4 regions of the Streptomyces sp. NPDC053560 genome follow, and region 1 is predicted to be linked to each of the others. Evidence: riboswitches for the same ligand, from Rfam matches in the RefSeq annotation. Region 1 holds a riboswitch; each other region holds the start of a gene.
The links. A riboswitch is a leader RNA that binds a small molecule or an ion and turns the genes downstream of it on or off. The one in region 1 is predicted to bind cobalamin.

Region 2: it holds a riboswitch for cobalamin, as region 1 does, so the genes downstream of both, ACIGQF_RS10095 (cobalamin biosynthesis protein) here and ACIGQF_RS32295 (ribonucleoside-diphosphate reductase subunit alpha) in region 1, are expected to answer to the same signal.
Region 3: it holds a riboswitch for cobalamin, as region 1 does, so the genes downstream of both, ACIGQF_RS22635 (energy-coupling factor ABC transporter permease) here and ACIGQF_RS32295 (ribonucleoside-diphosphate reductase subunit alpha) in region 1, are expected to answer to the same signal.
Region 4: it holds a riboswitch for cobalamin, as region 1 does, so the genes downstream of both, ACIGQF_RS32095 ((2Fe-2S) ferredoxin domain-containing protein) here and ACIGQF_RS32295 (ribonucleoside-diphosphate reductase subunit alpha) in region 1, are expected to answer to the same signal.

Annotation. Positions count from the first base shown of each region.
Region 1 is NZ_JBITXI010000016.1:1,476-4,816, reverse strand. It holds gene ACIGQF_RS32295 (ribonucleoside-diphosphate reductase subunit alpha) at 1-1,377, opposite strand, end outside; cobalamin riboswitch at 1,529-1,686, opposite strand; gene ACIGQF_RS32290 (GNAT family N-acetyltransferase) at 1,866-2,378, opposite strand; gene mctP (monocarboxylate uptake permease MctP) at 2,460-3,341, opposite strand, start outside.
Region 2 is NZ_JBITXI010000004.1:58,333-61,673, forward strand. It holds gene ACIGQF_RS10085 (anion permease) at 1-850, shown strand, start outside; gene ACIGQF_RS10090 (hypothetical protein) at 882-1,130, shown strand; cobalamin riboswitch at 1,308-1,442, shown strand; gene ACIGQF_RS10095 (cobalamin biosynthesis protein) at 1,596-2,564, shown strand; gene ACIGQF_RS10100 (cobyric acid synthase) at 2,561-3,341, shown strand, end outside.
Region 3 is NZ_JBITXI010000009.1:149,222-152,562, reverse strand. It holds gene cbiQ (cobalt ECF transporter T component CbiQ) at 1-483, opposite strand, end outside; gene ACIGQF_RS22640 (energy-coupling factor ABC transporter substrate-binding protein) at 489-857, opposite strand; gene ACIGQF_RS22635 (energy-coupling factor ABC transporter permease) at 854-1,558, opposite strand; cobalamin riboswitch at 1,588-1,793, opposite strand; gene ACIGQF_RS22630 (hypothetical protein) at 2,080-2,304, shown strand; gene ACIGQF_RS22625 (DeoR/GlpR family DNA-binding transcription regulator) at 2,330-3,151, shown strand; gene ACIGQF_RS22620 (pirin family protein) at 3,151-3,341, shown strand, end outside.
Region 4 is NZ_JBITXI010000015.1:159,974-163,314, forward strand. It holds gene ACIGQF_RS32090 ((2Fe-2S)-binding protein) at 149-841, opposite strand; gene ACIGQF_RS32095 ((2Fe-2S) ferredoxin domain-containing protein) at 891-1,286, opposite strand; cobalamin riboswitch at 1,327-1,515, opposite strand; gene ACIGQF_RS32100 (hypothetical protein) at 1,548-1,721, opposite strand; gene ACIGQF_RS32105 (NADPH-dependent FMN reductase) at 1,889-2,548, opposite strand; gene ACIGQF_RS32110 (helix-turn-helix domain-containing protein) at 3,150-3,341, shown strand, end outside.

The DNA.
Region 1 (3,341 bases):
GTCCGTGACCTCCAGGATCTCCGTGCACAGGTTCGAGGAGTGCACGACCCGGCCCGGCTCCGCCGTCTGGTTCGCGGTCCGGTTCGCGGCGTCCTTGAAGGTCATCCAGCCATTGCCGGTCTGCGCCAGCGTGCGCATCATCCGGGCGTACAGCGTGCGGGCCGGCACCGCCTTGACGGCCTTCCCCTCGGCCTCCGCCTTCCGGTACGCGGCATCGAACTCGGCGCCGTACAGATCCACCAGCTCCGGCGCGTCCACCGGCGAGAACAGCGACCAGTCCGCGTCGGCCTCCACCCGGCGCATGAACTCGTCCGGGATCCAGTGCGCGATGTTCAGATTGTGCGTACGCCGCGCCTCCTCACCCGTGTTGTCCCGCAGCTCCAGGAACTCCTCGATGTCCGCGTGCCAGGTCTCCAGGTACACACAGGCCGCGCCCTTGCGGCGGCCGCCCTGGTTCACGGCCGCGACCGAGGCGTCCAGCGTGCGCAGGAACGGCACGATGCCATTGGAGTGCCCGTTGGTGCCGCGGATCAGCGAACCGCGGGCGCGCACGCGGGAGTACGACAGACCGATGCCGCCCGCGTGCTTCGAGAGGCGCGCGACCTGGTGGTACCGGTCGTAGATCGAGTCCAGCTCGTCCAGCGGCGAGTCCAGCAGATAGCAGGAGGACATCTGCGGGTGACGGGTGCCGGAGTTGAAGAGCGTGGGGGAGGAGGGCAGGTAGGAGAGCGTGCTGGTCAGCGCGTACAGCTCGGCGACGTCAGCGAGCGCCCGCTCGGAGTGGTCCTCGGCCAGGCCGCACGCCACCCGCAGCAGGAAGTGCTGCGGCGTCTCGACGACCTTGCGGGTGAGCGGGTGCCGCAGCAGGTAGCGGGAGTACACCGTGCGCAGGCCGAAGTAGCCGAAACGGTCGTCGGCGCCGTCCGCGAGCGCCCGGTCGACCAGCGCGTCCAGCGCGGCGGCGTGCGCGGTGACGAACTCGGCCGTGGAGTCGGCGATCAGCCCCTCGCGGTGACCGGTGGCGACCGAAGCGGCGAAGCCCGTCGCGCCCTGGCTCGCGGCCTCCTCGGCGATCGCGGCCGTCAGCAGCCGCGCGGCCAGCTTGGAGTACTGCGGCTCGTCGCCGATCAGCCCCGCCGCGGCCTCCATCGCCAGCTCCCGCAGCTCCGCCTCGTCCGAACCGGCGTGCCGGCCGCGCAGCGCGGCAGCCGCGACCTTGCCCGGGTCGGTGGCCGGCAGGTCGGCGGTGAGGCCGGTCAGGGTGCGCAGCAGGGCCGTACCGGGAGCGTCATCGGGCCGCTCGGCCACTGTCCGAGGGGCCTGCGCCTCCTGTGCCGCTTGCGCCTCTTGTGCTGACTCCGCTGGCGCGATGGTCACCTTGTGCTCTCCTCCACTCGGCCGGTGCCGGGGAGGGGTGACGGAGGCGTACGGGCAGCCGCGCCGGACCATGCCGGGCACGCGGGCACACCACGCAGCGTCCACCGGCCCAACCCGCGGAGCCCGGACGTCTCGACGCCCGTGCCGGGACGGCTGCGGGCGTACCGTCGGCAGGTCATCGGACTCGCGAGCGGGCGGTAAATACCCACTCGGCACACCGTTGCGGGACAGTTCCGGATTCGCACCGGATTCCCCTGCGGCGACAGCGAGGACGAGCATACATCTTGTGCCGCCTCTCGCGACCATCCCTATATCTTGTGTCGCTGTACTGCTGTGCGTACAGCGGTACGCACGGATGGTCACGGGCCGCCGGCGGCGCGGGCAGGCGGCGGCGCGGCCGCGCGGCGCTTGCGGAGGCTCGGCCCGCGGACGTCAGGTCCGGCGTGTCAGCTGTCGGGGCGTCAGGTCCCGGTGCGGGCTCTCGGGATTCAGATCCCGGGTTTCAGATCCCGGGCGTACGTCAGCAGGGTGTCGAGGCCCGGCACCGGCGACCAGTCGCGCTCCGGCGTCCGGGTGAACCCCAGCCGCCCGTAGAGACGGTGGGCGCCGTGCATCGCACGCTGCGTGGACAGCACCAGCCGACCGCAGCCCGGAGTCTCCCGCGCCCGGTCCAGACACGCCCGTACCAGCGCCTCGCCCGCACCCCGGCCGCGCGCCTCCTTCGCCACCGCCAGCATCCGGAACTCCGCCTCGCCCGGCCCCGCGATGTCCGCCCACGGCCCGCCCGCCGGCACGAACGTCACCCCGCCCAGCACCTCACCCTCCGCCACGGCCACCAGCACCTCCGCCTCGGCCGCCCGGCGCGCCACGTCCCGCAGCACGGGCAGGTACGCGTCGTCCGCCCCGAAGTCGAGCAGCCCGCCCCCGAGATACGCCCGGGCCGTGATCTCACCCAGCCGCGCGTGCTCCGCCGCCCGTATCCCCCTGATCACGAAGTCCATGGCCGTCAGTGTGCACCAGGGGTACGACAACGGGCCGCCGGTTCTCACCGGCGGCCCGTCGGCCTCACGCATGCGGGCGGATCAGTGCGCGGCCCCCGCCGTGGCCGGCGGCAGATCCACCTGGACGCCCTTGTCGCCGGCGTCCGCCGTGTAGTCCTCCGGCGAGGTCTCGTCGACCCCGGCCGGCGCCTTCGCGGCCCGCAGTACGACCGTCAGCACGACCGTGACCAGGACGTTCAGCACGAACGCGGTCAAGCCGATGTAGCCGATCTCGCCGATGCCGGGGATCTCCGCGTTCGAGCCGCCGAAGTGCTTCTGCGTCGGGCTGGCCACGCCGTACGCCGCGACCGTGCCGTACACCATGCCGACCGCCCAGCCGGCGAGCAGCGCCCAGCGGTGGAACCAGCGGGTGAACAGGCCGCCCACCAGCGCCGGCATGGTCTGCAGGATCCAGATGCCGCCCAGCAGCTGGAAGTTGATCGCCACCGTCTTGTCCATCGTCAGGACGAACGCCAGCGCGCCGACCTTCACCAGCAGCGACACCAGCTTGGCGACCTTGTGCTCCTGCGCTGGCGTGGCGCCGGGCTTGAGGAAGTCCTTGTAGATGTTGCGGGTGAAGAGGTTCGCCGCGGCGATCGACATGATCGCCGCGGGCACCAGCGCACCGATGCCGATGGCGGCGAACGCCACGCCCGTGAACCAGTCGGGGAACATGTTCTCGAACAGCTGCGGAATCGCCAGCTGCCCGTTCTGCACCTTGATCCCGGCCGCGATCGCCATGAAGCCCAGCAGCGCGAGCAGGCCCAGCATCAGCGAGTACAGCGGCAGGATCGTGGTGTTGCGGCGGATCACGTTGCGGCTCTGCGAGGACAGTGTCGCCGTGATCGAGTGCGGATACATGAACAGCGCCAGCGCCGAACCGAGCGCCAGCGTCCCGTACGCCCACTGCGCGTTCGGCCCGCT
Region 2 (3,341 bases), on a different contig from region 1:
GAAGGTCCTCATCCCGGCCGTGGCCGCGCCGATCGTCGCGGGCCTCGCCGCGACCTTCGCCACCCGGCTCACCTACCGGCTGGCCCGCAACCGCGCCGAGCAGGACACCGCCAAGGGCTACCGCGCCGGGCAGATCGCCTCGGCCGCCCTGGTCTCCCTCGCCCACGGCACCAACGACGCCCAGAAGACGATGGGCGTCATCACCCTCGCGCTGATCACCGGCGGCGCGCTCGCCCCGCAGGCCGACCCGCCGATGTGGGTCATCGCCTCGGCCGGCCTCGCCATCGCCCTCGGCACGTACCTGGGCGGCTGGCGGATCATCCGCACGATGGGCAAGGGCATCACCGACATCCAGCCGCCGCAGGGCTTCGCCGCCCAGACCGGCGCCGCCGTCACGATCCTGGCCTCCTCGCACCTCGGCTTCGCGCTCTCCACCACCCAGGTCTGCTCCGGCTCGGTCATGGGCTCGGGCCTGGGCAAGAAGGGCGGCGTCGTGCGCTGGTCGACCGCGGGCCGCATGGTGATCGCCTGGGGTCTGACCCTGCCGGCCGCCGGCCTGGTCGCCGCGGGCGCCGCCTTCCTGGCGGGCCAGGGCACCTGGGGCGTCACCACCGTCGCCGTGCTGGGCCTCGCGATCTGCGGTGCCATCTGGGCCGCCTCGCGGCGCAAGCCGGTGGACCACAGCAACGTCAACGACGTGGAGCCCATCGAGCCGGCCGGTGTCGTCACCACCGCGCTCCAGACGGTCTCCCCGCCGCCCGCGGGCGCGACCACGGCCGGAGCCGGCACCATCGACGGCATCCCGGCGCAGTCCGCCAAGCGCTCCCCCGCCACCACAGCCGTCCGCTGACCGCGGCCGCTCGCGTTAAGGAAACGACGCCATGAACATCGACTGGGCTGCACTCGGCCAGGTCTTCGGCACCACGCTCGTGGTGACCGTCGGCATGGTGGGCCTGTTCACCCTGGGCATCGTGGGGACGTCCCGCAAGACCGCGCAGGAGGGCGAGGCGGGCGCCACCGCGGTCGCCGCCGGCGGCTCCTCGGCCGTCGCCCGCGCCGGCGGGTACGCCTGCTTCGCGCTCTGCCTCGCGGCCGTCGGCTACGGCATCTTCCTGATCGTCGCCGGCTGACCCCGCACCGCGCCCAAGGCGCCCGGCGCCGCGTACTCCGCGGCCGCCGGGCGCCTTTGCGTGTCCCCGTCCTGTGGTGTCGGCCACATGGTCTGCCATACGCCTGCGTCGCAGGTCAAGGGTGAGTTGACGGCATTCGCGGCACGTGGTGGACTGCCCGGTGCCATTCGGCGACAGATGAGGAAGTCCGGTGAGAATCCGGCGCGGTCCCGCCACTGTCACCGGGGAGCGCTCCTCCAGGAGAAGCCACGGCCCGCCACAGGCACGGGCTGGAAGGCCGGGGGAAGCGTCGATCCGGGAGCCAGGAGACTCTCGTCGCCGGTCACGTCGAGCCAGGGCGCGGACCCTGAGTGAGGACACACGCCATGCCGGGCTCCGAGCCGAGACCCCTGCCCTCCGCCGTACGCCCGGCACGCGACCGCGGCCGGCCGTTCCGCCGAGGCACGACGGCGGGCTGATCCGACGATGCGTGCCGGACACGCCACCTATGCGTGCGGCGCGGCTCTGGGCTTTCTCGGCGACCTGGCCGTGGGCGATCCCCGCCGCGGTCACCCGGTGGCCGCCTTCGGGCGGGCAGCGGCCGCCGTGGAGCGCGGGCTGTGGCGCGACCACCGCGGATACGGCGCGGCGCACACCGCGCTGTGCGCCGGTGGAGCTGCCCTGGGCGCCGCCCTGCTCTCCCGCTCCGTACGCCGCTGCGCCCCCGCCCGCATCGCGCTGACCGCCGCCGCCACCTGGGCCGTGCTGGGCGGTACGACGCTGGGCCGCGAAGCGCGCGCCATCGGCGGCGCGCTGGAGGCCGGCGACCTCGACGTGGCACGCGAGCGGCTGCCGCACCTGTGCGGCCGCGACCCGCAGTCGCTGGACGGGCCGCAGATGGCCCGCGCCGTCGTGGAGTCCGTCGCCGAGAACACCTCCGACGCGGTCGTGGGCGCGCTGGTCTGGGGCGCCGTCGGCGGCGTGCCGGGCCTGGTCGCCTTCCGCGCGGTGAACACGCTGGACGCGATGGTGGGGCACAAGTCCGACCGCTACCGCCGGTACGGCTGGGCCTCTGCCCGGCTGGACGACGTGGCGGGCTGGCCGGGAGCACGGCTGACCGCCCTGCTGGCCACCGCCGCCGGGCCCGACCCGCGCGGCGCGTGGCGCGCCTGGCGGGCCGACGGCAAGCGGCACCCGAGCCCCAACGCGGGCCCGGTGGAGGCGTCGTTCGCCGGGGCGCTGGGCGTACGGCTGGGCGGCACGCTGGCGTACGCGGGGCGGGTCGAGCACCGCCCGGTGCTCAACGGCGGTGCCCGCGCGGTCGAGGGGGCCGACATCGCGCGTGCGGTGCGCCTCTCGCGCCGGGTGAGCGCGCTGGCGCTGGCGACGACGGTCGGGGCGCGGATCGCCGTGGGCGCGGTGCGCGCGGCACGAAGGACGAGGAGGCCGCGGTGAGCGGAGCGCGGGAAAGGCTCGGCGGCGGACTGCTGGTCGCGGGGACGACGTCGGACGCGGGCAAGAGCGTGGTGACGGCGGGCATCTGCCGCTGGCTGGCGCGCAAGGGCGTCAAGGTGGCGCCCTTCAAGGCCCAGAACATGTCGCTCAATTCGTATGTGACGCGCGAGGGCGCGGAGATCGGGCGGGCGCAGGCCATGCAGGCCGCGGCGGCCCGGGTCGAGCCGACCGCGCTGATGAACCCGGTGCTGCTCAAGCCCGGCAGCGACCGCAGCAGCCAGGTCGTGCTGCTGGGCAAGCCGGTGGGCGAGCTGAGCGCGCGGGGGTACCACCAGGGGCGGCAGGAGAAGCTGCTCGGCACGGTCACCGACTGCCTGACCGAGCTGCGCCGTACGCACGACGCGGTGATCTGCGAGGGCGCGGGCAGCCCGGCGGAGATCAACCTGCGCCGGACCGACATCGTGAACATGGGCCTCGCGCGCGCCGCGGGCCTCCCCGTGGTCGTCGTCGGCGACATCGACCGGGGCGGCGTCTTCGCGTCCTTCTTCGGTACCACCGCGCTGCTCTCCGAGGCCGATCAGGCACACCTCGCGGGGTACGTGGTGAACAAGTTCCGCGGCGACGTGACGCTGCTGGAGCCGGGGCTGGACATGCTCAGGAAGCTGAGCGGCCGGCCGGCGCTGGGCGTGCTGCCCTTCCGGCACGGGCTCGGCATCGACGAGGAGGACGGCCTGCGGGTGTCGCTCCGCGGCGCGGTGCGCGAGAGCACGGTCGCGG
Region 3 (3,341 bases), on a different contig from region 1:
CCGCCGTACGGAGTCGAGCAGCAGGAAGCTCATCCGGTACGTGACCAGCGCGACGTCCACGACGGGCGCCGGCACCCCCGCCCGCACCAGCCGCGGCAGCAGGTCGGACATCGGGGTGGTGAAGGCGAACAGCAGCACGCCGAGGGAGGCGGCCGAGGTACGCAGCAGCAGTTCACCGGCCCGGACCGCGCCGCCCTCGGCCGGCGACACGAAGCCGTGCGCGCCGCCGACCTGGACGAGCAGCGGCAGCGCGCCGGTGACGCAGAAGCCCAGCGGTACCCGGTACGCGCGCCACAGCCGGCGGCCGGGCACGCCCGCCGGGCCGAGCAGTACCGCGAGCGCCGTCAGCAGGACGAGCGCGGCGCCCGGCCAGGGCGGCAGGGAGATCGCCAGGACGGTGAGTCCCAGCCCGAGCACGGCCTTGTCCACGGGGTGGCGGCGGCGCCAGCGACTGCTGTGCGCCGCCGCGTCGATCGGCAGCACGGGGCTCAGGCCCCTTCGGCGGACGATGTCCCGGCGCTGTCCGGCGTGTGCCCGTCGTCCTGACGTGCCTGCGCCCGCTCCTCGCCCTGCCGGCGGCCGCGGCGCAGCCCGAAGTAGTACGCGAGCACACCGGCGCCGAGGGCGGCCTGGAGGGCGAACAGCGCCGACTCGATCTCCCCGGAGGGCGGTTCGTAGAGTGGCGAGAACCACGGCTCGTAGTCCGGCTCGATCTTGGTGATCGCGGTCTCCGCCTCGGCGTCGGAGCCCGCGAACGGCTCCTTCTTGTGGTCGCCGAGGCCGAGGGCCAGCGGCAGGACGGCGAGTGCGACCACCGCGAGCAGCAGCAGTGCGTTGATCTTCGTGTGGCGCTTCACCGGGCCGCCTCCGCGGTCGCGGCGGACTGCTTCCGCCCGCCGCTCAGGAGCACGCCCAGCCGGGTCAGCTCCCCCTTGCTGGACTGCACCAGGAGCCGCATCACCAGGACGGTCAGGAGCCCCTCGCTGATGGCGAGCGGGATCTGCGTCACAGCGAAGATGGAGCCGAACTTGCCCAGCGCGCCCAGGAAGCCGCTGCCCGGGTCGGGGAAGGCCAGCGCCAGCTGCACGCTGGTGACGCAGTAGGTGGACAGGTCGGCGACGAACGCGCCGAAGAACACCGTGACCATCAGCGGCACGCCGTACCGGCGCAGCAGCCGGTAGACGCCGTACCCCGCCCACGGTCCGACGATCGCCATCGAGAAGGCGTTGGCGCCGAGCGTGGTCAGGCCGCCGTGCGCCAGCAGCAACGCCTGGAAGAGCAGCGTGATGGTGCCGAGCACCGCCATGATCGGCGGGCGGAACAGGATGGCGCCGAGGCCGGTACCGGTGGGGTGCGAGCAACTCCCGGTCACCGACGGCAGTTTCAGCGCGGACAGGACGAAAGTGAAGGCGCCCGAAGCGCCGAGGAGCAGGGTGGACTCGGGGTGCTCCCTGACCTCACGGGTGAGTGACCGGACTCCGTGGACGACGAACGGCGCCGATGCGACGCCCCAGGCGACCGCGTGCGCCGGTGGCAGAAAACCCTCGGCAATGTGCATGGCTCAGCAGACCCTCTCCAGCACCTCGTGGATGGTTGACGTGCCGAGGCCGGTCTCCTGGCTCACGGGTACCACCGCCCGTGCTCCGCCTTCCCGGGTCGCAAGGACCCAGTGGCTGCCCGCGAGGGCCGGAGCCGGACTTCCCGATCACAGTGGCGAGGGCCGCACCGGCATCACACCGGATTTCCCGTTACCAAGGCGTGGCGACAGTAGTGCCAGGCCGTCGGTGCTGGCAAGCGCGGCCGTGCTGCTCAACCGGCCGTGACCACGCCCACCGTCTCCAGGACTCCGTAGACGCCGACGCACAGGATGGCGACGCCGCTGACGACCAGCGCCACGGTCATCCACGGACTTGTACGGAAACGCCGCGGTACGCCGGTGTGGTGATGAGCGTGGTACGCCCCCACCGCCCGCGGCCCGCCCCGCGCTTCCGGCCCCGGCCGGGCCGGCGGGCCCCCGTGCGTCAAGCCAAGGAGTCATCCAGTGAACGCGCGGCAGCCCCTTCCCTCATCGGCCTCACCATGGGCGACGGCGCCGGCATCGGACCCGAGGTCATCGTCCCCGCGGTGCTGGACCCCGGCACGCTCGGCCGGTGCCGTCCCGTGGTGATCGGCGACGCCGCGCGGCTGCGGAAGGCCGCCGCGATCCTCGGCACCGCCTTCGACATCGCCGGTACCGGCAGGACCGAGGCCGGTAGCATGATCGAGGCGCTGCGGCAGGCCGCCGAGATGGCCACCGCCCGCTGAACCGACGAACCGGTAAGGACACCAGATGCCGCCCACCGCATCCCGGGCCCGGCGGGAGGAGATCCTGCAGCTCGCCAACACCACGGGCCTGGCCAGCGTCGAGGAACTGTCGCAGCGCTGCGGCGTGACCGCCTCCACCCTCCGCCGCGACCTGGCCCGGCTGACCGCCGACGGCCGCCTCGCCCGGACCTACGGCGGCGCGATGGCGCTCACCGCCCACCCCGAGGCCTCGCTCCGGCAGCGCACCGGCGAGGCGTACGCGCAGAAGCGGGCGATCGCGCGGTGGGCGGCGGCACAGGTCCAGCAGGGCGAGACAGTGCTGCTCGACGCCGGGTCGACGGTGGGTGCGCTGGCGCATGAACTGCGTGCTGCGAAGGACCTCACCGTGGCGACGACCGGCCTGACGGCGCTGCACGAACCGGCCGACGTCGAGTCCGTCCACGTGGAGTGCCTGGGCGGTACGCTCCGCCCGCTCAGCCAGGCGTTCGTGGGCCCGCTGACCGAGGCGGCGCTGGAGCGGATGACCTTCGACCGGGTCTTCCTCTCCGCCGACGGCGTCACGGCCGACGGCGGGATCTGCGAGGCCGACCAGCGCCAGACCCGCCTCAAGGAGCTGATGGCCCGCCGGGCGGCGCACGTCTACGTACTGGCCCACACGGAGAAGCTGGGCCGCGCTCCCTTCCACGCCTGGGCGGCGCTGCCGCCCGGCTGGACCCTGGTCACCCACCGCACTGCGCTCCGCGACCAGGTCACCCCCTTCACCGACCGCGGCATCCGCGTCGTGCAGGTCGAGCCCCTCGAAGAACCGGGCGGCGGAGCCAGCCAGTCGCAGGGAGGCGACGCCTGATGAGCAACGTTGAGATCCTCGCCCCGCGTGACGTCCCGCTGGGCGGGCCCCGGTCGATGACCGTACGCCGCACGCTGCCGCAGCGGACCCGGACGACGATCGGCGCCTGGTGCTTCGCCGACCACTACGGCCCCGACGACGTCACCGAGTCCGGCGGCATGCATGTCGCCCCGCATCCGCACACCGGGCT
Region 4 (3,341 bases), on a different contig from region 1:
GCCGGGATCCTGGGGCAGCTACTGCACGGGGCGGCTTGCGGATCCCCCTGACACATGCAGAAGCACGTCGGCTCTCCGCCAGTACTACTGACGTAGACCACTGAGGTAGCGCCTCCGTCGACGTCCGTGCAGGCACCGGCTCCACCCGTCAGTTCACCAGACAGCAGTCTCCGCATTTTCCACCGCCGGGGGCCCGGTAGTACAGGCAGCAACTGCGGCGACGAAACGTCAGGTCCGGGCCGGTGATGTGGCCGGTACCACGAAGCCGTCCTGTAGCCAGCAGATCCATGGTGAGATGAGTGAGTGGAGCTCGCAGGTCAGGCTGAGTCCGAAGCAGCATGGACGCGGACCCGAGGAGCGCCGACGCCATGTTGCCGTCCAGCAATCGCGGCGAGATCTTGACAGCGAGTTGGTTTTCCAACGCCTCCATGCGTTGGTTGACCTCGGCGTACATCTGCTGCGATACGGACGGCAGTCCTGTTGTGTACCGGCCGACCGGGTCTGCCAGATGGAGAGCCGGGCCGCCCTCGGACCACTGCAGCGAGCTCAGATCGAGAACAATTCCGTGCAGGAGCGTGCAGGCCAGCACGGGGGACCACAAGCGGGCCGCGAGCCCCAAGTGGGCGATGGAGACGCCGATCCGCGCCTCGTCCGTGGCATATCGCTCGTTCACCGTCTCAGCCAGTGCGGCGAACACCGCCGGGCTGAGTTGTCCGCTCTCGTGCGGCCCGGCGTGACGGTCCATCGTTGTGGACAGGACGAAGAAGCCGCCCAGGGCGGCGACGTCGTGGAGCGCCGAGGCCACGTCCTTGGCGCGTGCCTCCCCCGCCCTTTCACTCATGTCGGATCCTTCCGCAGTCGCGGCAGTTCGGCGAGCCGGTCCATCGGGATCAGGTTGCTTTCACGCGACGTGGTGGGGTGAAGGTGTAGAGGTCAAGAATCTCCGGGCGTGGCGCGACGCCCGGGCCACCGGAGCTCACCCATGCGGCTACGTCCTCAGTGGCGTCGCCATCGTTGACCAGACCCAGCCATACCGGTCGAGCGCCGGCCGCGCGGCCGACCGCGGACGGCTGCACCACGATGACATTCGCCTGATCGCAGACGTCGAGACACTCGGAGATCCGTACCGGCGCCACGGCGCGTAGCCGCGCGGTCTGCGCCGCGTGGTCGCCGCTCACCTTGACGGTGCCGCAGCAGCAGTCGCGGCACACGACCACCCGGCAGGGAACCGAGTTTTCGGCTCCCCTGTTGTCGTCCTGCACCACGTCGGCCGGCGTTTCTGGCATGCCGCGTCCTTCCTCTCACCGGGGAGATCCGCCCCGGGGTCCATCGAGGAGGCGACAGCGTGAGTCTCCTGGCTCCCGGGTTACTGCTCGTCCCGCCTTCCCACCCGCGCGGGGCGGTGGCTCATCGGGATCCGCTCGCCGATCACAGTGGCGGTACCGCACCGGATTCACACCGGTTTCCTCGAACCGCCGTCGCCTTTGTCATCCGACATCATGCCATTAGCAATCTTCGGGACCTCGGGCGCTATCGCGTCGGCTCGGTCAGCCCGCGGCGGACGATCGCACCGCGCCCTGCCCACCCACTGCGGAAGGCACCGCGTGCACCATTTGCAGCAGTCCGACCCGCGCCCCGTGGATACGATTCAGGCCGAACCTGTCGATGGCACCCAGCATGAGCTTCTGGCAGTGGTTCGTCCGGGCCATCGGCTTGTCCATCAAGTGCTGGTCGTCATTGATTGCTGCCAGCCATGTCTTCCGGGCGTCGTGGACGAGTCAGCTCGGCCAGGAGCTCCGCCCGTCGTGGGCAACCGCGGCTGCCCACGAAGTCAGGGGCAGCAATGCCCGGGTCAGTCCTCGGCGCGCTGGGTCACGCAATGCCCGTGTCAGTCTTCGGCGCGCTGGGTCACTGGTGCGTCGGTGCGGTCACCGGGGAACTCGTACCAGCGACGCTGCAGGCAGACGAACTGCACGTCGGCGCAGACCAGCCGCATGAACCCGGCGATGGTTTCGGTCAGCCGCTGCTGTGCTCCGGGGTGGGAGAGCCGACCGTCCTCGGTGAAGCCCTCGTGCGCACGAGGCAGGCTGAACATGTCGGGGTAGACCCGCGTCCCCAGGTGCTCCAGCGGGACACGTAGCGCCCACAGGCCGCGGTTGCCACCGATCATCGACGGCGAGGACGACAGCAACAGCGCGTGCTTGGTCTTGAAGGGCTGCGGTCGAACGCGTGACACCCAGTCGATGGCGTTCTTCAACAGTCCCGGAACGGAGGCGTTGTACTCGGGAGACGAGATCACGAACGCATCGCAACGTTTGATCCGCTCGGCCAGGGCCAGGGCGCCGGCCGGTAGCCCTTCCGCGTCTTCCACATCGCCGTCGTACAACGGCATGTCGAAATCCCGCATGCCGGCCAGATCGGCCTCGGCACCACTCTCGGCGACCAGGTGCGATGCCAGAGCGGCCAGCCGCGCGTTGGTGGAGTGGGCACGCAGGGCCGCGCCGAACACCAGGACGCGAACAGCAGCCGGTTCCACCTCTGCAGCCATAGCGGCCCCATTCCTTCCTCCGGGCAGCCGTACCAGCGGCCAGTCTTCCGCAGCCCGGCCCGCCGCACCAGACGGCGGAACGGCTGCCGCCGCACACGTAACGCTGTTCGGGTGACGTCATGACGGCATGGTGTCGTGGCGTCGTGGCGACATCATCATGCGATCCCCCCCCGAGGCCCCACGGTGCGCCGGCGGCTGAGCAGCCCCCACACAGGCGATGCACCATCCGGTCAGCAGTACGGCGGCCAGGCCGAGCACGTCGTCCCGAGGCGACTCGCACCCACAGCCGTCGCTCTCCTGTTCGCCTCCCCGGCTGAGGACTTTTCGCGGACTCTCACCGAAACCACCACCGGATCGCGACGAAATGAGCATTCCCTGGAATACGTACGCTCCCCTTCCTCTGTGTCATCGCTGCGGGAGACCTCCTGCGGGAGGCCTCCTGCGGGCGCCGTAAAACGGCGACAAGTCGCTGAATCACATCTGTCCCTGCTTCATCAGCAGTGGCAAGCTTCTCGCCCAGACAGCTCTTACGGCAGGGCAGGGGGAACGAGTGAGAGACGAACGATTAGAGCCGGAAGGCATCACCGAGGTGGCCGCATTCATGACGGGGCTGCGTCGGCTGCGCGCGCTGTCCGGGCTGACCTTCCGGGAACTGGCACGCCGGGCCGAAGCAGAGGGGCGCACCCTGCCCGCCAGCACACTCGCCGCCGCTCTTGGCCGGGAGAAACTGCCGAGGGCGGAAGTCGTGGAAGGGCTCGTCCGGGCCTGCGGCTGTCCGCCGGACACCGTCGCC